Regions from separate parts of the Pseudomonas sp. LBUM1671 genome, predicted to be linked through region 2. Evidence: predicted binding sites of a transcription regulator. Region 2 holds the regulator's gene; the other holds the start of a gene.

Region 1 (10,886 bases), 1.0 Mb from region 2:
CGATGCCGGCTCAGCTCATCCGGGTGCAGGCTCAACACGGCTTCGCTGACATGTCCGAACAGCTGCGCGGCGGTGCCGGTGCGACTCATGCCGTGCCATTGATCGCGCAAGCGACCGGTGATCAGCGTCAGCGGGAAGTGTGCGCCGCGTTGTTCCTTGGCGGCGCAATACGGATCAGCCACAAACTTCGCGCGCCCGCTGGCAGTCGGGAAAACACCGTCGAGGTACAGGCGCGCAGTGCCTGCGCTGGCGCCAGCAGGGAAAGGCCATTGTTGAGGGCCGAGGCGGTCGATCAGTTCATGGCTGATGCCGGACAAGTCCAGATCACGCCCGCGGGTCAGGTGTTTGTATTCGTCGAAGACCTGCGCCGGCGTTTCAAAGGCAAACAGGCTGTCTTGGCCGGGGCGAAGATGGTGTTCCAGGCGTTGTGCGAAATCCACGGTGATCGCCCAGTCGGCGCGCGCTTCACCCGGTGCGACGATGGCTCGGCGAACGTGGGAAATACGCCGTTCGGAGTTGGTCACGGTGCCGTCTTTTTCGCCCCAACTGGCGGCGGGCAGCAGCAGGTCGGCGAATGCCGCGGTTTCGGTGGTGCGAAAGGCTTCCTGCAACACCACGAATGGGCAGGCTTCCAGGGCAGCGCGCACAGCGGTCTGGTCCGGCAGCGATTGCGCGGGGTTGGTGCAGGCAATCCACAGGGCTTTGATTTTTCCACTTCGAACCTGCTCAAACAGCTCGATCGCGGTAAGTCCGGTGTTTTCCGGCAGTTGCTCAACGCCCCAATAAGCCGCCACTTCCGCGCGATGCTCTGAATTAGCCGCTTCGCGATGGCCTGGCAGCAGGTTCGACAGACTGCCGGTTTCCCGTCCGCCCATGGCATTTGGCTGACCGGTCAGGGAGAAAGGTCCTGCGCCGGGACGGCCTATTTGCCCGGTGGCCAAGTGCAGGTTGATCAGTGCGCTGTTTTTAGCGCTGCCGGCGGTGGACTGGTTCAGCCCCATGCACCACAGCGACAGAAACGTCTTGGAGGTGCCGACCCATTCGGCGCATTCCTGTAATTGCTCGACCTCGATCCCACACAGTTGCGACACCATTGACGGCGTGTAATCGCGCACCAGGTTTTTCAGTTCGGCCAAGCCTTCGGTGTGAGCCTGGATGAAGTCGCGGTCGATCCAGTCTTCCCACAGCAGCAGGTGCAGAATCCCATGGAACAACGCGACATCGGTCCCGGGAAGCATCGCCAGGTGCAGGTCAGCCAAATCGCAGGTGTCGGTACGACGGGGGTCAATGACGATGACTTTCATCTGCGGGCGGCGGGACCGGGCTTCTTCCAGGCGGCGAAACAGTACCGGGTGGGCGTAGGCCATGTTACTGCCGACGATCATCACGCAGTCGCTCACTTCCAGGTCTTCGTAGCTGCACGGTGGCGCATCGGCACCCAGGCTGCGCTTGTAGCCGACCACCGCAGACGACATGCACAGCCGCGAATTACTGTCGATGTTGTTGGTGCCCACCAGCGCCCGCGCCAGTTTGTTGAAGGCGTAGTAGTCCTCGGTCAGCAACTGCCCGGAGATGTAGAACGCGACGCTGTCCGGGCCGTGTTCGGTGATGGTTTGAGCGAAGACATTGGCCGCATGATCGAGGGCGGTGTCCCAATCGGTGCGGCTGCGTGCCAGGCCTTTGCCCAGGCGCAGTTCGGGATACAACGCTCGCGCCGTCAGGTCGCCGGTCAGGTGCAGGGTCGAACCCTTGCTGCACAATTTGCCGAAGTTGGCCGGGTGGCTCGGATCGCCGCTGACGCCGAGGATTTGCTCGCCGTCATGCTCGATCAGCACGCCGCAGCCGACCCCGCAGTAGCAGCAGGTGGAAGCGGTGATCTGGTTCATCAGCTTGCTTCCCGGCCTGAGTGTCCTGCGTCGCCGAGGGCCGGCCCCGGAAACGAAGAGCTGCCGAACATCAGGTGATCGCGGATCTCGTCGATGGCGTGATTCTCACGGATCTGCCGGAAGTACCAACCGCCATCTTCCGTATCGCCATACAGGCAAGCGCCGACCAGCACGTCATCCTTGATCACCAGTTTTTTGTAGATCCCGCTGATCGGGTCGGAGAGGGTGATGGTTTCGGTGCCTTCGCCGCCCATGAAGTCGCCGGCGGAAAACAGATCGATGCCGGTGACTTTCAGTTTGGTCGAGGTCACCGAGCCCTTGTAGGTGGCGAAGCCCAGTTGCGCGAGGTGGTTGGCGCAGACCTTGGCTTGCTCGAACAGCGGCGCGACCAGGCCGTAGGCGGTGCCACGGTGGCTGGCGCATTCGCCGATGGCATAGACCCGAGGGTCGTAGGTTTGCATCGTGTCATTGACCAGGATTCCGCGATGGCAAGGGATGCCGGATTTTTCTGCCAGTTCCGTGCTTGGGCGGATGCCGGCCGCCATGACCACCAGGTCGGCGGGGATAATGTCGCCGTTCTTGAATTCAACCGAGCCGACCCGGCCGTTACCGGCATCGTGCAGGGCCTGGGTCTGTTCGCTCAGGCGAAAATGCAGGCCACGGGCTTCCAGGGCGGTTTGCAGGAGTTGGCCACTGGTTTTGTCCAGTTGCCGTTCCAGCAGCCACTCGCCAATGTGCACCACCGTGACGTGCATGCCGCGCAACATCAGGCCGTTTGCAGCTTCCAGGCCGAGCAGGCCGCCACCGATCACCACGGCGTGCTTGTGGGTTTTCGCGGTGTTGATCATGGCTTGGGTGTCGGCAATGTCGCGGTAGCCGATCACGCCCTGCAAGGTGTTGCCGGGAATCGGCAGGATGAACGGGGTCGAGCCGGTGGCGATCAACAGGCGATCGTACTCGGCCTCGGTGCCGTCATCGGCGATCACGCGGCGTTTGATCCGGTCGATCTCCACCACTTTGCGGTTGAGCAGCAACTTGATGTGGTTGTCCAGGTACCAGTCGAGATCGTTGAGTACGATCTCTTCGAACGTCTGCTCGCCGGCCAGTACCGGCGACAGCAGGATACGGTTGTAGTTGGTATGGGGTTCGGCGCCGAAGACCGTGATGTCGTACAGCTCGTTACTCAGCTTGAGCAGTTCTTCCAGGGTGCGGACCCCGGCCATGCCGTTGCCGATCATCACCAGTTTTAATTTCTTCATCAGGTTCTCCGGGGAGCTCGGACCCGCCTCATCTGGGCTGTCAGGTCTTGCTCGACATATTTTGCGCAAACAAAAAAAGGCGTCCCGCTAGTTGCCTAGCGAGGACGCCTTTGTCCTGGTCCCGTTCTCTCGGGAAGCGCACCCTTCATCGTTGAAGGCTGGGCTTTATGTCTGTTGGGAGAGGTAATGCAGTGGTTGTGCCAAGTGCTTCAGATTCTCGGATTTCTACGGTTTTATCGCGCTCTCGGCATTTTGATAGGGGCGCTTTTGCACCGATTAAATGCACGTTGCCCGCAATTGGCGCGGTTTTTGTGAAGGGGGCAGTGTTAGCCGTGAAATAGCACGACCAGCAGCACCAGATTCACCACCAACGACACCAGCGCCAACGTCCGCCATACCTTCAACGGCTCGCGCTCCAGCAAGGGCCTGGGCCGCACACTCAAGCTGCGCCGCTCACCCTGTTCTAATAGCAGCAACCATTCCTCCGCCGTTTCAAAGCGCTGACCCGGATCCACCGCCACCGCGCGTTCCAGACTTTGCGCGATCCAGTCCGGCAGGTCGGGGCGGTAGCGGCTGGCGCTGACAGGCACGCCAAACCGTGGACGCTGGAAGGCTTCGATTTCGCCGTAGGGATAATGCCCGGTCAGCAGGAAATACAGGGTTACACCGACTGCGTACAAATCCTGCTGCGGTGTCGGTGCCTCACCGCCAAAGGCTTCCGGCGCGATGTAGCTGGGAGTTCCGGGCAGTGCAGAGGGCTGATCCTCGGACAGACCGGGGCAGTAAGCGAGGCCGAAATCCAGTAGGCGCAACTCACCGTCGTCCCCCAGCAACAGGTTCTCCGGTTTGATGTCGCGATGAAGAATCTGTCGGCGATGCAGCATGCCGACGGCCTTGAGCAGGCGCTCGGCCAGATCCTGCCATTGCGCCAGCGGCAGCGCTGCTACCCGTTCGTGCAACTCCGCCAGGGTCGATCCGGAATATTCACGCATCACGTAGTACAAATGCTGACGCTGACTGGCGGCATGGACTTCAGGAAAATGCCGTCCGGCCACGCGCTTGAGAAACCATTCCTCCGACAGCAAGGCCTGCCCGGCCAGATGATCGTCGCGCAGCGCAGCGGGCAGGGTTTTCAGCAGCCAGGGTTGTTGTTGGCTGTCGCGAACCCGATAGAGCAGTGACTGCTGGCTCTGGCCGAGAATCCCTTCGACCTGCCAACCCTCGAACGTCTGACCCGTTTTCAGCGCGGGTGGCAGCGGCCATTGCTGCAAATGAATCAGTGCATCGCCGATGCTCGTTTCACCGAGGGCATCGACCCGCACCAGCAGGGCGCTGGCATTGTCCTGGCTGCCGGCCAGATGCGCCGCGCTGACCAGGGTTTGCGCAGCGCTGTGCAGGTCCGGCTGGTCGCGCAGAATCGCCGCGATAGCCGTGTCACCCAGCACAGCCCAGATACCATCGCTGAGCAGCACAAAGCTCTCATCGAGGCGCAATTCACCGTCGAGAAAATCCAGGACTAAATGCTGATCGAGCCCCAGTGCACGCTTGAGCACATGCTGCATGCCCGGTTGCTCCCAGACGTGATCCTCGCTGACCCGTTGCAAGGTGTCGGCGTGCCAGCGGTAAACCCGGCAATCACCGACATGGGCCAGGGTAAAACGCCTGCCGCGCATGACCAAGGCACTGACCGTGGTGAGCAGCGGCTGCCCACCGCCATTGGCCTGCAGCCAGCGATTTTGCGCCAACAGCAGGCGATCCAGCGCTTGCGCGACACCCCAGGTTTCCGGGGTGGCGTAATAGTCCAGCGCCAGGGCCTGCAAGGTCGAGCGAGCGGCGAGCCCACCGTCGGCGCACTGGCTGACCCCGTCGGCGATGGCGAACAGGTAACCCTTGCTCGCCGCCAGCGCCGGGGCCGGAGTGACCAGGCGCAGGGCGTCCTGATTTTCCTCGCGAGGGCCGATGGCGCTCGCTTCGGCAAAACTCAGTTGCAGGCTCATTGCGGTCTCAGACCCGGGCAGCGGTCACAGCGGCCGAACCCCAAGTGGTTCTCCAGCGACGTTTCACGCCGTGAAGACCGAACCAGGCGAGCACGCCAAGGCTGGCGAACAACCACAAGGCCAGTTGATAACTGCCGGTGCTTTGCTTGATCGCACCCATGCCCGCCGCCAAGGCGAAGCCGCCAATGCCGCCGGCCATGCCGATCAAACCGGTCATTACGCCGATCTCCCGACGAAAACGCTGCGGGACCAATTGGAAAACCGCGCCGTTACCCGCACCCAAACCGAGCATGGTGCAAACGAAAAGCGCCAGTGCCGCGTAAGAACTCGGCAGGTTGAAACCCACCGCCGCGATGCAGACCGCTGCGACCGTGTACATCCCCAGCAATGTGCGGATCCCACCAAATCGATCGGCCAGCGCGCCGCCCAATGGACGCATCAGGCTGCCACCGAACACGCAAGCTGCGGTGTAGTAACCAGCGGTCACCGGGTTCAAGCCGTATTGGTCGTTGAAGTAGCCGGGCAGGGCGCTGGCCAGGCCGATGAAACCGCCGAAGGTCACGCTGTAGAAAAACATGAACCACCAACTGTCGCGGTCGCCCAACGCCTTCAAGTAATCGGACATGGACTTGGCTTTCGGCCGCTCAGGGGCGTTTTTGGCCAGCCAGGCGAAGACGATGATGGTCAGGATCAGCGGGATCAGGGCGAAACCGAACACGTTGCTCCAGCCAAACGCGGCAGCCAGGACTGGAGCGATCAGCGCAGCAAGTACGGTGCCCGAGTTACCGGCCCCGGCGATGCCCATGGCCTTGCCTTGATGCTGTGGCGGATACCACTGCGACGCCAGCGGCAGGGCGACGGCGAAGGATGCGCCGGCCACACCGAGGAACAAGCCCAATAGCAGCGCTTGTTCGTAACTGTGGATGCCGTGTCTCCAGGCAACGAACAGGGCGCAGATGACGATCACCTGGCCGATCAGGCCAGCGGTCTTGGGCGACAGGCGATCAGCCAGCAAGCCCATCAAAAAGCGCAGTATGGCCCCGGCCAGAATCGGCGTGGCCACCACCAGCCCGCGTTGCTGGGTGGTCAGTTGCAGGTCGGTGGCGATCTGCACCGCCAGTGGGCCGAGCAGGTACCAGACCATGAAGCTCAGGTCGAAATAGAGGAACGCTGCGAACAATGTCGGCGTGTGACCGGATTTCCAGAAGCTTGAATTCATCGCGCACCTCAGCTGTAGGGAGTCTCGAGAAGAGTCAGGAGCTTGCAGGTGGGGCGCCGCATCGGCCGCACCACCGGCCCCGATCTCTGGGGCCAAAACGAAAAAACGCCGCCACCCGATTCGCCATGGGCAAATGAGGTGAGCGACGTCTTTGTCGTAGGTGGGGCAACCGCCGTTGGTTACCTGTAACGATTACTTAGCCAGATCTGTGCCAACACCCTGCTTTTGTGGCGAGGGGTCAGCCGAGCAATTCGCTCATGGCAATTATCTGCTCCGCCACCTGAATCAGCTTCTGCTGCCGGCTCATGGCCTGGCGGCGCATGAGCGTGTAGGCCTCTTCCTCGTTGCAGTCCTTCATTTTCATCAGCAGCCCCTTGGCCAGCTCGATGCGCTTGCGCTCGGCCAGTTGCTGGTCGCGGGCGTTGAGCTGGGCGCGCAGGGCCTGGTCGCTTTCAAAGCGGGCCATGGCCACGTCGAGAATCGGCTGCAAGCGTTGTGCGTGAATGCCTTCGACGATGTAGGCACTGACCCCGGACTTGATCGCCTGGCGCATCACGTCGGGATCATGTTCATCGGTAAACATCACAATCGGCCGCGGTTGATCGCGGGAAACCAGCACCACTTGCTCCATCACATCGCGGCTCGGTGACTCGGTATCGATCAGAATTACATCAGGACGCACCGTTTCGACGCGCGCGGGCAGGTCAATGGTCAGACCGGATTCATCAATGACCTCAAACCCGGCTTCGGTCAGCGCCGCTTTCAGGCGGCCGACTTTTTTTGCTGTGTCGTTGATCAGCAGGATACGCAACATATTCGCAGTCTCCTGTCAGCGGCTGGCGATGAGGGGCGAGCTGTCGCTCATGGCGTGCAGCTTGAAACTGCGGGCATAACCGGCCGGGTCGGAGCCGTCCCAGATTTTGCCGTCGATCAACTGGCTGCTGCGCATTGCCTCGCCCTCGGAGGCAACACCGACTGCGCTGGCGGCCTCACGGTACAAGTCTAGTTGCTGGACCTGACGGGCCACGCCGAGGTAATCCGGGTCGTCGCGCAACAAACCCCAGCGGCGGAACTGAGTCATGAACCACATGCCGTCGGACAAGTACGGCACGTTGACCTCGCCGTTCGCATGAAAACGCAGCGCGTGCGGGTCCTGCCAGCGATTGCCGAGGCCATCGGCGTAGTCACCGAGCAAGCGCGGTTCGATGCAATCGAGCGGCGCATCAAGGTATTCGGGCGCACTCAACAGCTTCGCAGTGCTGCGGCGGTTTTCGTTGCCGTCTTCGATGAAGCGACTGGCCTCGAGGATCGCCATCACCAACGCCCGGGCGGTGTTGGGGTATTGCTCGACAAAGGCGCGGGTGCAGCCGAGGACTTTTTCCGGGTGGTCGGGCCAGATGGTCTGGCTCGTCGCCATGGTGAACCCCAGGTTCTGCTTTACCGCGCTGGCGGACCACGGCTCGCCGACGCAGAAGCCATCGATGCGCCCGGCTTGCAGGTGCGCGACCATCTGTGGCGGCGGCACCACCACGCTGTCGACGTCCTGCAACGGATGAATGCCCTGGCTCGCGAGCCAGTAATACAGCCACATCGCATGGGTGCCCGTGGGAAATGTCTGGGCGAAGGTCAGTTTTGGGCGACTTTGGTGCACGTGCCGGTCCAGTGCTTCAGGACTGGTCACCCCCAAGGCCTGCAAGCCGTGAGAAAGATTGATGCTCTGGCCGTTCTGGTTCAGGCCCATGAGCACCGCCATGTCGGTCGGCACCACGCCGCCGATGCCCAGGTGCACGGCATAAATCAGGCCATACAGGCTGTGGGCGGCGTCGAGTTCGCCGCTGACCAGTTTGTCTCGCAGGTTGGCCCAGGACGACTGGCGCTTGAGGTTCAGGGTCAGGCCGTAAGGCTGTGCAAAACCTTGCGTGGCCGCGACCACCACCGAGGCACAGTCGCTCAAGGCCATGAAGCCGAGGTTGATTTCAGTCTTTTCCGGGGCATCGCTGCCATTGACCCAGGCCAACGGGCCCGCTGTGGTTTCATTCATGGCTAAACACCTTCCAAAAAAAAGCGCCGTACCGGGCTGCTTGCCAGGGCAAGGCCAAGTGACGACGCCTTTGTCTTTCGACTCATCCCGCCGTTGGCATGAGTGCTGATGTCAGTGTTGGTGCAAGGCATATGCCATCGCTCGCTGATTTTGTTGTGCGCCTCGCTTGCGACCGCGATGCACGGCTATAATTGCCGCCTCATTTCGCCGCCAATCGAGTCAAAACCGCCCATGTACACCCTGGCCCGTCAGCTGTTGTTCAAACTTTCCCCGGAAACCTCCCACGATCTGTCCCTGGACCTGATCGGCGCGGGCGGACGTTTGGGCCTTAACGGTTTGCTGTGCAAGGCACCGGCGAAAATGCCGGTGAATGTCATGGGTCTGGAATTTCCGAACCCGGTGGGTCTGGCGGCCGGTCTGGACAAGAACGGCGCGGCCATCGACGGTTTTGCCCAGCTGGGTTTCGGTTTTGTCGAAATCGGCACCATCACCCCGCGTCCGCAGCCGGGCAACCCGAAGCCACGGATTTTCCGTCTGCCGGATGCCGAGGCGATCATCAACCGCATGGGGTTCAACAACCTCGGCGTCGATCACCTGCTGGCCCGCGTGGCGGCGGCCAAGTACAAGGGCGTGCTGGGCATCAACATCGGCAAGAACTTCGATACGCCGGTTGAGCGCGCAGTCGACGATTACCTGATCTGCCTGGACAAGGTCTACGCCCACGCCAGCTACGTGACGGTCAATGTCAGCTCGCCGAACACCCCGGGCCTGCGCAGCCTGCAGTTCGGTGATTCGCTCAAGCAATTGCTGGCTGATCTGGCGACCCGTCGCGCAGAACTGGCGTTGCGCCACGGCAAACATGTACCGCTGGCGATCAAGATCGCACCGGACATGACCGACGAAGAAACCGCGCAGGTCGCGCAAGCGTTGATCGACACCGGGATGGACGCGGTGATTGCCACCAACACCACCCTGAGCCGCGTGGGCGTCGAAGGCATGGAGCATGGTGACGAGGCGGGCGGTCTGTCCGGCGCACCGGTTCGCGAGAAGAGCACCCATACCGTGAAGGTACTGGCGGCGGAACTGGCCGGGCGCTTGCCGATCATCGCCGTGGGCGGCATCACTGAAGGCAAGCACGCAGCCGAGAAAATCGCCGCGGGCGCGAGTCTGGTGCAGATCTACTCCGGCTTCATCTACAAAGGCCCGGCGCTGATTCGCGAATCTGTCGACGCCATCGCCGCCCTGCGCTGAACCCCTGTGGCAAGAGTGCTTCTGGGCTGAGGTGAGTTCTCTGTGGCGAGGGGATTTATCCCCGTTCGGCGGCGAAGCCGTCGCAAATCCGGCCAATGAGTTTTGACTGATTCACCGAGTTGCCTGGGTTTGGGGCCGCTTCGCGACCCAACGGGGATAAATCCCCTCACCACAAAAGCGATTTCCCCAGTGTGTGTTTTTACAGGCATAAAAAAGGGCACCTCGAAGGTGCCCCTGGGCCGGAGCCCGCCGCCCGGATGGGGCGTGCGTGGTAAGTCGTTACGTAATCAGATTGTCGTGTCGGAGTGTTGTGCCCTGTGTTTAGCCGACGGCGTGAAGTTCGTTGAGTCTGTGGATTCCCGCAGTGCCGGTCATACCGTCCCAGTTGTCGCCGCGTCCTTCTCGCCAGCCGTTAATCCAGGCTTGGCGTACCGACGGTAGAGTAAATGGGCAAAGCTCACGGGATTTGCCACCAACGCCATATTGATATCCGCGCAAAAATGCTCTTTCCAACGGATCACGCTTAAGTCTTCTCATAGGGTGTTGCCCTCACTTGTTGACTGTATTTATCGCGTCGACCTCAATTGAGGTCTGGCAGAAAAAAACTCCTGCCGTTGGGGCTCGCTGCCGGCGTCGCGAGCCAAGGTGTTGACGCCGTTGCGACGTCAACCTGTGTTGAGTTCTAACCAATGCGTCACATCGAGGGAATGATCGTTTTGTCATAAGAACGTAACCAGAAAGATGCTAAGGCCATAAGTAACACGATGTTGTCCAGTGTTTATTGGTCAAAGCCCTGTATGATCGGCCCCCCGCAGGATGACGGGGTTAATCCTTTAGTGAGAATGGCTCCTGTTGAGCAGGACGACTATTCGACGAAGGGTCGGCTTATGACATTTTGTTGCATCAACTTTTTTATCTGCCTGTGCATCTAAGCTCTTCTAACCTGAGCAGCACGGGTGGGACGGCACACCTTCGTGCCACGCGGGCGCTCTTTTAGAAAAGCGCCTGATTGAAAACCGGGCCGGCAATGCGTTGCCGGTTCACTTAGCTAAAGGCTCTGGAATTACCATGTCCGATCGTTTCGAACTCTTCCTCACTTGCCCAAAAGGTCTTGAAGGCCTGCTTATCGAGGAAGCCGTCGGGCTTGGCCTTGAAGAAGCGCGTGAGCACACCTCTGCTGTGCGCGGCATGGCCACCATGGAAACCGCTTATCGCCTGTGCCTGTGGTCGCGT
Region 2 (10,886 bases):
CACGAAGCCTGCCCGCTGAACCTGGCGCCGACCTCTTCGACCACCGCCGCGCTGGTCATGGGCGACGCCCTGGCTGTTGCGCTGCTGGAAGCCCGGGGCTTTACCGCTGAAGATTTCGCCTTTTCCCACCCGGGCGGCGCGCTGGGCCGACGCCTGCTGCTGAAAGTCGAAAACGTCATGCACGCCGGCCAAGAGCTACCACAGGTTCAGCGCGGCACGCTGCTCAAGGACGCGCTGATGGAAATGACCCGCAAGGGCCTGGGCATGACCGTAATCCTCGAAGCCAATGGCAAACTGGCAGGAATCTTCACTGATGGTGACTTGCGCCGTACGCTGGACCGCAGCATCGACATCCACAGCGCCACCATCGATCAGGTCATGACTGCGCACGGCAAGACCGCTCGCGCCGAGATGCTCGCCGCCGAAGCCCTGAAAATCATGGAAGACCACAAGATTAACGCACTGGTCGTGGTCGACAGCGAAGACCGTCCGGTCGGCGCCTTGAACATGCACGACTTGCTGCGTGCGGGAGTAATGTAATGAGCACGGACCTGCTGCAACGCGGCAAACAGATCAAACTCGCGGTATTCGATGTCGATGGCGTGCTGACCGACGGGCGCCTGTACTTCCTCGAAGACGGCAGTGAATTCAAGACGTTCAACACCCTCGACGGCCAAGGCATCAAGATGTTGATGGCAGCCGGCGTGCAGACCGCTATCATCAGCGGCCGCAAGACCCCGGTGGTCGAACGTCGAGCGAAAAACCTCGGCATTCCACACGTTTACCAGGGGCGCGAAGACAAACTGGTGGTGCTCGACGAGCTTCTGGCTCAACTCAACCTAAGCTATGAACAGGTCGCCTATCTGGGCGACGATTTGCCGGACCTGCCGGTGATTCGTCGCGTGGGCCTGGGCATGGCCGTAGCAAACGCCGCCAGCTTCGTGCGCGAACACGCCCACGGCATCACCCTGGCCCGTGGTGGCGAGGGTGCCGCACGCGAATTCTGTGAATTGATCCTGCGCGCCCAGGGCCGCCTCGATGCGGCCAACGCCGCGTACCTGTGAGCCCACTATGCTGAGCAAAAAGATTCGTAACATCCTGTTGTTCGGTTGCATCGCGGCGCTGTTCGCCGCGGTCGGCTACTGGAACATCAGCCCCGAACGCTTCCTCGACAAACCCGTGGTCAAGGTCGATGAAAGCGCGATCGACTATTACGCCCTGAACGCCCACAGCGTGCAGTACCTGCCGGACGGCAAATTGCAGTATGAAATGACGTCCGACAAGGTCGAACACCTGAAAGTGAGCGAGGTGACGTTGCTGACCAACCCTGACCTGAACATGTTTCGTGGTACCGAGTTTCCCTGGCACGTCCAGAGTGAGCACGGCGAAGTCAACCCGGACGGCACTCAGGTCGAGCTGATCGACTCGGTCCGCATCACGCGTTTCGACGAGAAAAACCGCAAAACCCTGATTACCACCACCCGTATGACTGTGTTCCCCAAGGAGCAATATGCGCAGACCGATCAACCCGTTAGAATCGACGGCGCTGGCGGTGTATCGACAGGCAACGGAATGAAAGCGTACTTGAAAGAAAGCAGGATACACCTGCTATCGAACGTAAGAGGACAGTATGAGGCTCGTTAAAACTCTCCCTATTTTGCTCAGTCTGGGCGCAGCACTGGGAAGCGTGAGCGCCTGGGCTCTGCCGAACGATCAAGAGCAGCCTATCCGCATTCAGGCCGACGACGCCCAACTGGACGACAAGAATGGCGTTGCCACCTATAAGGGTGACGTGATCATTACTCAGGGCTCGATGAAGGTCACCGGCAATACCGTGACCATCACTCGCACCTCGACTGGCGACATTGACGTGGTGACATCGGTGGGCAACCTTGCCTACTTTGAGCAGATGCAGACGGCTGGCGACACCAAGCCTGTGCAAGGCTGGGGGGTGACCATCCAGTACCACGCCTCGCAAAACCGCGTCGTGCTGATCGATAAAGCGAAAGTCATCGACAAGGACAACAACACCACCCAAGGCGAGAAAATCGTCTACGACACCCAGAAAAAGCTTGCGAGCGCCGGGCGTGCTACGGGCAGCAAGGTCACCGAGTCGCGTCCGCGCATTGACATGGTGATCCAGCCGAAAAAGAAAACCGAAGAGCAAAAGGCCCCGTAATGGCAACTCTGAAAGCTCAGCATCTGGCCAAGAGCTACAAGAGCCGCCAGGTCGTGCGTGACGTCAGCCTGTCCATCGACAGCGGTCAGATCGTCGGCCTGCTGGGCCCTAACGGCGCCGGCAAGACCACCTGCTTCTACATGATCGTTGGCCTTGTGCAGGCCGATCAGGGTCGCGTACTGATCGACGACCTGGACGTCAGCCACCAGCCGATGCACGGTCGTGCAAAGGCCGGTATCGGCTATCTTCCGCAAGAAGCGTCGATCTTCCGCAAACTCTCGGTTGCGGACAACATCATGGCCATCCTCGAGACCCGCAAGGAACTCGACAAGGCCGATCGTCGCAAGGAGCTGGAAAGCCTGCTGCAGGAATTCCACATCAGCCACATCCGCGACAACCTCGGCATGAGCCTGTCCGGTGGTGAGCGCCGCCGCGTGGAAATCGCCCGGGCACTGGCCACCAACCCGAAATTCATCCTGCTCGATGAACCTTTCGCCGGTGTGGACCCGATCTCGGTGGGCGACATCAAACAGATCATCTACCACCTCAAGGCCAAAGGCATTGGCGTGCTGATCACTGACCACAACGTCCGTGAGACCCTGGATATCTGCGAAACTGCCTACATCGTAAACGATGGCCAGCTGATCGCCGAAGGTGACTCCGCCACCATCCTGGCCAACGAACTGGTCAAAGAAGTGTATCTGGGCCACGAGTTCCGCCTGTAAGCGCTGACGTGTCTGGCTGGTTGTCCGAGCGCTCGTCTCGATAAAAAATCAATACTTTTTTATTGTTACAGCGCTCTAGGCAAACGCTGCAGTTTCGGGCATATAATTTGCTTATGTTTGGCGCTCCGGCGCCCTGTAGTGGATGGCGCATGTGCGCCGGCGAATAAGGTGTTAAGCCCCTGCCATGAAACCATCGCTAGTCTTGAGAATGGGCCAGCAGCTGACGATGACACCGCAGCTGCAACAGGCCATCCGCCTGCTCCAATTGTCGACCCTGGACCTGCAACAGGAAATCCAGGAGGCCCTGGAGTCCAATCCGATGCTCGAACGCCAGGAAGAAGGCGACGACTTCGATAACGCCGACCCATTGGCCGACAAAGCCGAACAGCTCCCCAACGCCGATGTTTCGGAACCCTCCTACCAGGAAACCGCCCCGACGGTGGATAACCTCGAGGAAGGTGACTGGAACGAGCGCATTCCCAACGAACTGCCTGTCGATACCGCGTGGGAAGACGTCTACCAGACCAGCGCCAGCAGCCTGCCCAGCAGCGATGACGACGAGTGGGATTTCACCACCCGCACATCGGCCGGCGAAAGCCTGCAAAGCCATTTGTTGTGGCAACTGAACCTGGCACCGATGTCCGACACCGATCGCCTGATCGCCGTGACCCTGATCGACTGCATCAACAATCAGGGTTACCTGGACGAAACCCTCGAGGAAATTCTCGAAGCCTTCGATCCGGAACTGGACATTGAACTGGACGAAATCGAAGCCGTCCTGCACCGCATCCAGCAATTCGAGCCGGCCGGCATCGGCGCCCGCAACCTGGGTGAATGCCTGCTGCTGCAACTGCGCCAGCTGCCCGCCAAGACGCCTTGGCTGGCTGAAGCCAAGCGCCTGGTCACCGACTACATCGACCTGCTCGGCAGCCGCGACTACAGCCAGCTGATGCGCCGCATGAAGCTCAAGGAAGATGAACTGCGCCAGGTGATCGAACTGGTGCAGAGCCTCAACCCGCGTCCGGGCTCGCAGATCGAGTCGAGTGAAGCCGAGTACGTTGTCCCTGACGTGATCGTGCGCAAGGACAACGAGCGCTGGCTGGTCGAGCTGAACCAGGAATCGGTGCCACGGTTGCGGGTCAACGCTCAATACGCCGGTTTTGTACGCCGCGCCGACACCAGTGCCGACAACACCTTCATGCGCAATCAGCTGCAAGAAGCCCGCTGGTTCATCAAAAGCCTGCAAAGCCGCAACGAAACTCTTATGAAAGTAGCCACCCAGATCGTCGAGCATCAGCGCGGCTTCCTGGAGTACGGCGACGAAGCGATGAAACCGCTGGTCCTGCATGACATCGCCGAAGCGGTAGGCATGCACGAATCGACGATTTCCCGGGTGACCACACAGAAATTCATGCATACCCCTCGGGGCATATATGAACTGAAATACTTTTTCTCGAGCCACGTCAGCACCTCCGAAGGCGGTGAATGCTCGTCCACAGCGATCCGCGCGATCATCAAAAAACTGGTTGCTGCGGAAAATCAGAAAAAGCCGTTGAGTGACAGCAAGATCGCTGGTTTACTGGAGGCACAAGGCATTCAGGTGGCTCGCCGCACCGTCGCCAAGTACCGCGAATCCCTCGGGATCGCGCCTTCGAGCGAACGCAAGCGGTTGATGTAGAGCCACGCCACAGCGTTCCAGTGGCAGGCATTTCTGCCTGCCGCTTTATGCACTGGCAACGAAGGAGAAGCTGTATGCAAGTCAACATCAGTGGACACCAACTGGAAGTGACCGAACCTCTTCGCACCTACATCGGCGAAAAACTCCAACGATTAGAGAGGCATTTCGACAAGATCACCAACGTGCAGGTCACGATGACGGTCGAAAAGCTCAAGCAGAAAATCGAAGCCACGCTGCATATTCCCGGCAATGAAGTGGTCGCCAACGCGGAGCATACCGATATGTATGCGGCGATCGACGCGCTGACCGACAAGCTGGATAAACAACTCAAAAAGCATAAGGAAAAGACCCAAAGCCTCCTCCAGGGCGCGACCGGTCGTTAACACTCCCTACCCATGATCCGACTTGAAAGCATCCTGACCCCCGGCCGTTCCCTCGTGAACGTGCCGGGCGGCAGCAAAAAGAAAGCCCTCGAGCAAATTGCCAACCTTATCCATAAAGAAGTCCCGGATCTGGAGATGCAAGATGTCTTCGAGGCTCTGATTGCCCGTGAAAAACTCGGTTCGACCGGTTTTGGTAACGGCATCGCCATTCCCCACTGTCGTCTGAAAGGTTGTACGTCGCCTGTCAGCGCACTGATGCACCTCGACGCCCCCATCGATTTCGACGCCATCGACGGCGCCCCGGTTGACCTGCTGTTCGTTCTGCTGGTCCCGCAAGCCGCTACCGATGCCCACCTGGAACTTCTGCGCCAGATCGCCAGCATGCTCGATCGCAAGGAAGTGCGCGAAAAACTGCGCAGTGCCCCGAGCAACGCAGCCTTGTATCAGGTTGTCCTGGACGAGCAGAACGGTCACTGATCATGCGCCTGATCATCGTCAGTGGCCGTTCCGGCTCAGGTAAAAGTACCGCCCTCGATGTTCTCGAGGACAACGGCTACTACTGCATCGACAACCTTCCCGCCGGATTACTGCCGGAACTGGCCGAGCGCGCGCTGATTCATACTGAACTGGCACAGCCGCTGGTTGCCGTCTCCATCGATGCGCGCAACCTGCCGAGTCACCTGTCACGGTTTCCGGAACTGTTGGAAGAAGTCCGCAGTCGGCATATCAAATGCGATGTGCTGTATCTGGACGCTGACGAAGAAACGTTGCTCAAACGCTTCTCGGAAACCCGTCGTCGCCATCCTCTGAGCAACGCCAATCGCTCGCTGGCCGAGGCGATTCAAGACGAGACCCTGTTGCTGGGCCCTATCGCCGACCTGGCCGACCTCAAGGTCAACACCACCAACCTGAACCTTTATCAGCTGCGCGATACCATCAAGTTGCGCCTGCTGAACCAGCCGGAAGCCGGCACTGCGTTCCTGGTGGAGTCTTTCGGGTTCAAGCGTGGCATGCCGGTCGACGCCGACCTGGTGTTCGACGTGCGCTGCCTGCCCAACCCTTACTGGAAACCGGAATTGCGTGAGCAGTCCGGACTTGATCAACCGGTGGCCGACTACCTGGCGGCACAACCGGACGTCGAAGAGATGTTCCAGGACATTTCCACATACCTGCTCAAGTGGTTGCCGCGCTTTGCCGCCAGCAACCGGGCTTATGTCACCATTGCCATTGGCTGCACCGGCGGGCATCACCGCTCCGTCTACCTGACCGAACGTCTGGGCCAGGTCCTGCAACAATCCCTGAAGAACGTCCAGGTTCGCCACCGCGACCTCAGCTAAAGGATTCACATCGCGATGCCTGCTCGGGACATAGAAATCATCAACAAGCTGGGCCTGCATGCCCGCGCTTCGGCTAAATTCGTTGGCGTTGCTGGTCAGTATCCGGAATGCAAGATCAGAGTCGGTCGCACACCAGAATCCACGGTCGATGGCAAAAGCATCATGGCCATGATGATGCTCGCCGCCGGCAAGGGCACCAAAATCCATCTGAGTACGGAAGGCGAGCAAGAGCAGGAAGCGATGGATGCGCTGGTCGCATTGATCAACAACTTCTTCGACGAAGGCGAGTAACCCCGCCTTTTTGAGCGGGCACCTGTGGCGAGGGGATTTATCCCCGTTCGGCTGCGAAGCAGTCGTAAAGCAGGCAACTTAGTCTGCTGCACCGACGCTGGGGGTCGCTTCGCGACCCAACGGGGATAAATCCCCTCGCCACACAGGCATCAATGCCTTTTCAGGCCAACGCCGTATCCATCACCATCATCAAACAAAACCCGATCAACAACCCAAGGCTCGCCAGCTTGTCGTGACCATTGCGCCGCGATTCGGGGATGACTTCATGGGTGACCACCAGCAACATCGCCCCCGCCGCCAGCGCCAATCCCAATGGCAACAGCAATTCGGCCAGGCTCACCAGCCAGGCGCACAACAGCGCGAAGACCGGCTCGACCAACCCTGATGCCGCACCGATCAGGAACGCCTTGACCCGCGACATCCCCGCGCCTGCCAGCACCAGCGCGATCACCAGCCCTTCCGGTACATCCTGCAACGCGATGCCCATGGCCAGGCTGTCGGCATCCGGCATTCCTCCACCGGCCGAGACCCCGACCGCCATGCCTTCAGGAATGTTGTGGGCAATGATGGCAAACACAAACAACCAAATCCGCGGCGGGATGACCGGCCGTTCCAGGGTTCCGACGAGCATTTCCGGTGAGGCGCCCGAGACCTTTCGATCCACCAGAAACAGCCCGAACGCGCCGAGCATGATGCCGAAGCTGATCAGTCCGCTGGCCGCCCAGGGTGTCAGCCCCAGGCTTTCAGCGGCGGAGATCCCCGGGACAATCAGCGAAAACGCCGTCGCCGCGAGCATCACCCCGGCACCGAAACCGAGCAGCGTATCGCTGACCGACTGCGGCATCCGCCGAATCACCAGCACCGGCACTGCACCCAACGCAGTGCCCAAGGCGCAAATCGCCCCGCCCTGCAGTGCGCGCAGCAATCTTGGCTCGAGGTCCAGCCACGCCAGTCCATGGGCGACCAACAACGACATGCCCGCCAGCAGCAACAGCGATCCCAACGCGTAGCGAAACATTCGTCCGCTGCCGATCGCCAGTGTTTCAGTGCCCATAGTCAGCCTTGGATTGTTTTGATAGAGGACTTAAACCAGCGCAGCCTGATACCGCGCAGCGACTTCAGGCCAATTGATGACGTTGTAGAACGCATTGATGTATTCCGGACGGCGGTTCTGATATTGCAGGTAATAGGCGTGCTCCCAGACATCCAGGCCGAGGATTGGCGTATTGCCATTCATCAACGGGCTGTCCTGGTTACCGCTGCTTTCCACAATCAGGGCCTTTTGCGGTGTGACACTCAGCCAGGCCCAGCCACTGCCAAAGCGGGTCAGCGCAGCTTTGGTGAAGGCTTCCTTGAAACGGTCCAGGCCACCCAGTTGCTCATCAATCGCCTTGGCCAGCGCACCGTCGGGTTTGCCGCCGCCGTGAGGCGCCATCACTTCCCAGAACAGCGAATGGTTGGCGTGGCCGCCGCCCTGATTGATCACCGCCGCACGGAGTTTTTCCGGCAACTGCTGGACGCTGGCGACCAGTTTTTCCACCGACCATTCGGCAAATTCGGTGCCCTCGACAGCGGCGTTGAGATTATTGATGTAGGTCTGGTGGTGCTTGGTGTAGTGGATCTCCATGGTCTGCGCATCAATATGCGGTTCCAGGGCATCGTAGGCGTAAGGCAGGGCAGGCAAGGTAAAAGCCATTTCAATGGACTCCATGATGTAGAGGCGCAGACGATGCGGTATCGGTGCGCAGCAAACGGTGCGTGCGCGGGTATTCGCCATGCTCGCTGATGAAATTCAGCAGCTCGACATAGGTTTTGCTGCTTTGGCGCAGCGCGGCTTCACGCAGGGCCGGGGCCAGGCGCGGGTCCTGCAGGGTCTGCAACAACCGCTGATGGATCGCGCACAAATATTCGGCGCTCTCCTCCGGCTGGTTAAGACGCAAGTGCAAGTCGGCCAGGTTGTGGTGGGAAATCACGCAGGCCGCCACCGCTTCGTCGGCATCCGCCCAGCGCTCGAATAACACCTGGGCCAGGGCCAAAGCCTGCAAGTAAGCCTCGCGGGCATCGACGAGTTCACCCAGCATGAAATGGCGATTAGCCCTTTCGATCGTGCGTTTCCAGTGCTCCATGGTGAGCCTCCAAAGCGGTAGCGGTGATTACACGCCGCCTGCGGTGAGCTTCTCTGGGTTGAGCAATTCTTCCAGTTGGCTGCGCGTCAGGTCGGTGTGCTCCAGGGCGACATCGATCACCGGACGGCCCTGCTGATAGGCCTTCTTGGCGATTTCAGCGGCTTTTTGGTAACCGATGATCGGGTTGAGTGCGGTCACCAGAATCGGGTTGCGCGACAGCGCCTCTTTGATCCGCGCCTCGTTGACCTTGAAAGTGGCGATGGCCTTCTCCCCCAGCAGATGGCTGGAGTTGGCCAGCAATTCGATGCTGCTCAGCAGGTTCTGGGCGATGATCGGCAGCATCACGTTCAGCTCGAAATTGCCCGATTGACCGGCGATGGTGATCACCGTGTCATTGCCGATTACCTGGGCGGCGACCATGGCGGTGGCCTCCGGGATCACCGGGTTGACCTTGCCCGGCATGATCGAGGAACCCGGTTGCAAGGCTTCGAGTTCGATTTCGCCGAGGCCCGCCAGCGGACCGGAGTTCATCCAGCGCAGGTCGTTGGCGATTTTCATCAAGGAAACCGCTGTCGCTTTGAGTTGGCCGGAGACCGCCACCGCAGTGTCCTGGGAGCCGATCAGGGCAAACAGATCCTTGCCCGGCGTGAATTGAACGTGAGTCAGTTCGCTCAGCTGTTGGCTGAAACGCGCGGCGAATTGCGGATGTGCATTGATCCCGGTGCCTACCGCCGTGCCGCCCTGGGCCAGGGATTGCAGGCTCGGCAGCAAGTCCTGCAAATGGCCGATGTTGGCCTTGAGCTGCTGCGCCCAGCCATTCAGCACCTGGCTCATGCGCACCGGCATCGCGTCCATCAGGTGCGTGCGACCGGTTTTGACGTGGTGATGAACCTCTTCAGCCTTGCGCTCGATGACCTGCACCAGCCGCACCAGCGCCGGCAGCAGTTGTTCATGCAACGCGAGTGCAGCGCTGACATGGAGGGTGGTCGGGATGATGTCGTTGCTGCTTTGGCCGCAATTCACGTGATCGTTAGGGTTCACTGGCTCACCGAGCAGACGGCTGGCCAGGGTGGCGATCACTTCGTTGGCGTTCATGTTGGAACTGGTGCCGGAACCGGTCTGGAAGATATCCACCGGAAAGTGCTGCATGAAGTCGCCCTGAAGCAACCCCAGTGATGCATCGACGATGGCTTTGCCCTGGGACTCGCTGATCTGCTTGAGTTCGACGTTGGCCTGGGCGGCGGCAGCCTTGGCCAGGATCAGAGCGCGGATGAACTGCACCGGCATCGGCTTGCCGCTGATCGGGAAGTTATCCACCGCACGCTGGGTCTGCGCGCCATAGAGGGCGTCCACCGGGACTTGAAGCTCGCCCATGCTGTCGCGCTCAATACGGGTCTTGGTCATCACTAAATCCTTGCACCAGTTCTATGAGAGGAATCGAGGGCTGCAACTCGCAGATCGCCAGTTGCCAGGTGTAGCTTTGCCAGCGCTTGAGGCGGCATTTGCACAGAGAGAGGCGTTCCAGATCGCGCAATGGGCGCCAGGCCTGGTCCAGGCAGTAAGTCCGCCAGTGCCAAGGGAGCGCGACATCGGCGGCGGTGTCGAGCAGCAAACGAAACGAGGTTTCGGCGATGGTCCAGGGTGAGGTTGCCGTGCAACACGCCAGATACCGGCCTTCAGCCAGGTAATGTTCGATCAGGCGCGGTTCGTCGGGGTCCATCGCGCAACGGATCTGGCGACTCATCCAGCGCCAGCTTTCGAGGTAAGGCTGCTCGTGCAAGGCAAAACTCATGATCCGGGCCCATTCGGTAATGAGATTTATTATTAGATAATAATGAGAACCAACACAACCCCGAAAGCACACGACAAACTCCATGTGGGAGCGGGCTTGCTCGCGAAGGGGCCACCATATTCAGCATCTTTGTTGACTGATACACCGCCTTCGCGAGCAAGCCCGCTCCCACAGGGGCCAGTGCAAAGGCATAAAAAAAGGCGCGCCACCCAATGGGGTGGCGCGCCTTTTTGTGTAGCGGCCAGCGTTAGCTGCCTGCGACGGTCATCCGCTCGATCAACACCGAACCGGTGCGAATGTTGCTGCGCAGCTCCAGGTCATTACCCACGGCAACGATCTGCTTGAACATGTCGCGCATGTTACCGGCGATGGTGA

What was found. The regulator sigma-54, encoded in region 2, starts transcription at its own class of promoters, with help from an activator protein. The targets are predictions, from matches to a motif close to ANTGGCATNNANNTTGCTNT.
Region 1: a site for sigma-54 is predicted at 8,522-8,541, ahead of ACA060_RS09250 (CmpA/NrtA family ABC transporter substrate-binding protein). Genes of this name have one in related genera too.

The regions. Positions count from the first base shown of each region.
Region 1 covers NZ_CP166782.1:2,011,599-2,022,484, forward strand. Annotated here, with positions in the region: gene ACA060_RS09225 (nitrate reductase) at 1-1,886, opposite strand, end outside; partial or broken gene ACA060_RS09230 (NAD(P)/FAD-dependent oxidoreductase) at 1,889-3,145, opposite strand; gene ACA060_RS09235 (bifunctional protein-serine/threonine kinase/phosphatase) at 3,472-5,142, opposite strand; gene ACA060_RS09240 (nitrate/nitrite transporter) at 5,150-6,361, opposite strand; gene ACA060_RS09245 (ANTAR domain-containing response regulator) at 6,600-7,175, opposite strand; gene ACA060_RS09250 (CmpA/NrtA family ABC transporter substrate-binding protein) at 7,191-8,402, opposite strand; gene ACA060_RS09255 (quinone-dependent dihydroorotate dehydrogenase) at 8,634-9,653, shown strand; gene rmf (ribosome modulation factor) at 9,975-10,190, opposite strand; gene rlmKL (bifunctional 23S rRNA (guanine(2069)-N(7))-methyltransferase RlmK/23S rRNA (guanine(2445)-N(2))-methyltransferase RlmL) at 10,722-10,886, shown strand, end outside.
Region 2 covers NZ_CP166782.1:962,435-973,320, reverse strand. Annotated here, with positions in the region: gene ACA060_RS04275 (KpsF/GutQ family sugar-phosphate isomerase) at 1-540, shown strand, start outside; gene ACA060_RS04270 (KdsC family phosphatase) at 540-1,064, shown strand; gene lptC (LPS export ABC transporter periplasmic protein LptC) at 1,072-1,644, shown strand; gene lptA (lipopolysaccharide transport periplasmic protein LptA) at 1,631-2,179, shown strand; gene lptB (LPS export ABC transporter ATP-binding protein) at 2,179-2,904, shown strand; gene ACA060_RS04250 (RNA polymerase factor sigma-54) at 3,089-4,582, shown strand; gene hpf (ribosome hibernation-promoting factor, HPF/YfiA family) at 4,657-4,965, shown strand; gene ptsN (PTS IIA-like nitrogen regulatory protein PtsN) at 4,978-5,442, shown strand; gene rapZ (RNase adapter RapZ) at 5,445-6,302, shown strand; gene ACA060_RS04230 (HPr family phosphocarrier protein) at 6,318-6,593, shown strand; gene ACA060_RS04225 (ZIP family metal transporter) at 6,754-7,647, opposite strand; gene ACA060_RS04220 (superoxide dismutase) at 7,678-8,289, opposite strand; gene ACA060_RS04215 (DUF2753 family protein) at 8,291-8,719, opposite strand; gene ACA060_RS04210 (class II fumarate hydratase) at 8,747-10,123, opposite strand; gene ACA060_RS04205 (FagA protein) at 10,104-10,511, opposite strand; gene pmbA (metalloprotease PmbA) at 10,759-10,886, opposite strand, start outside.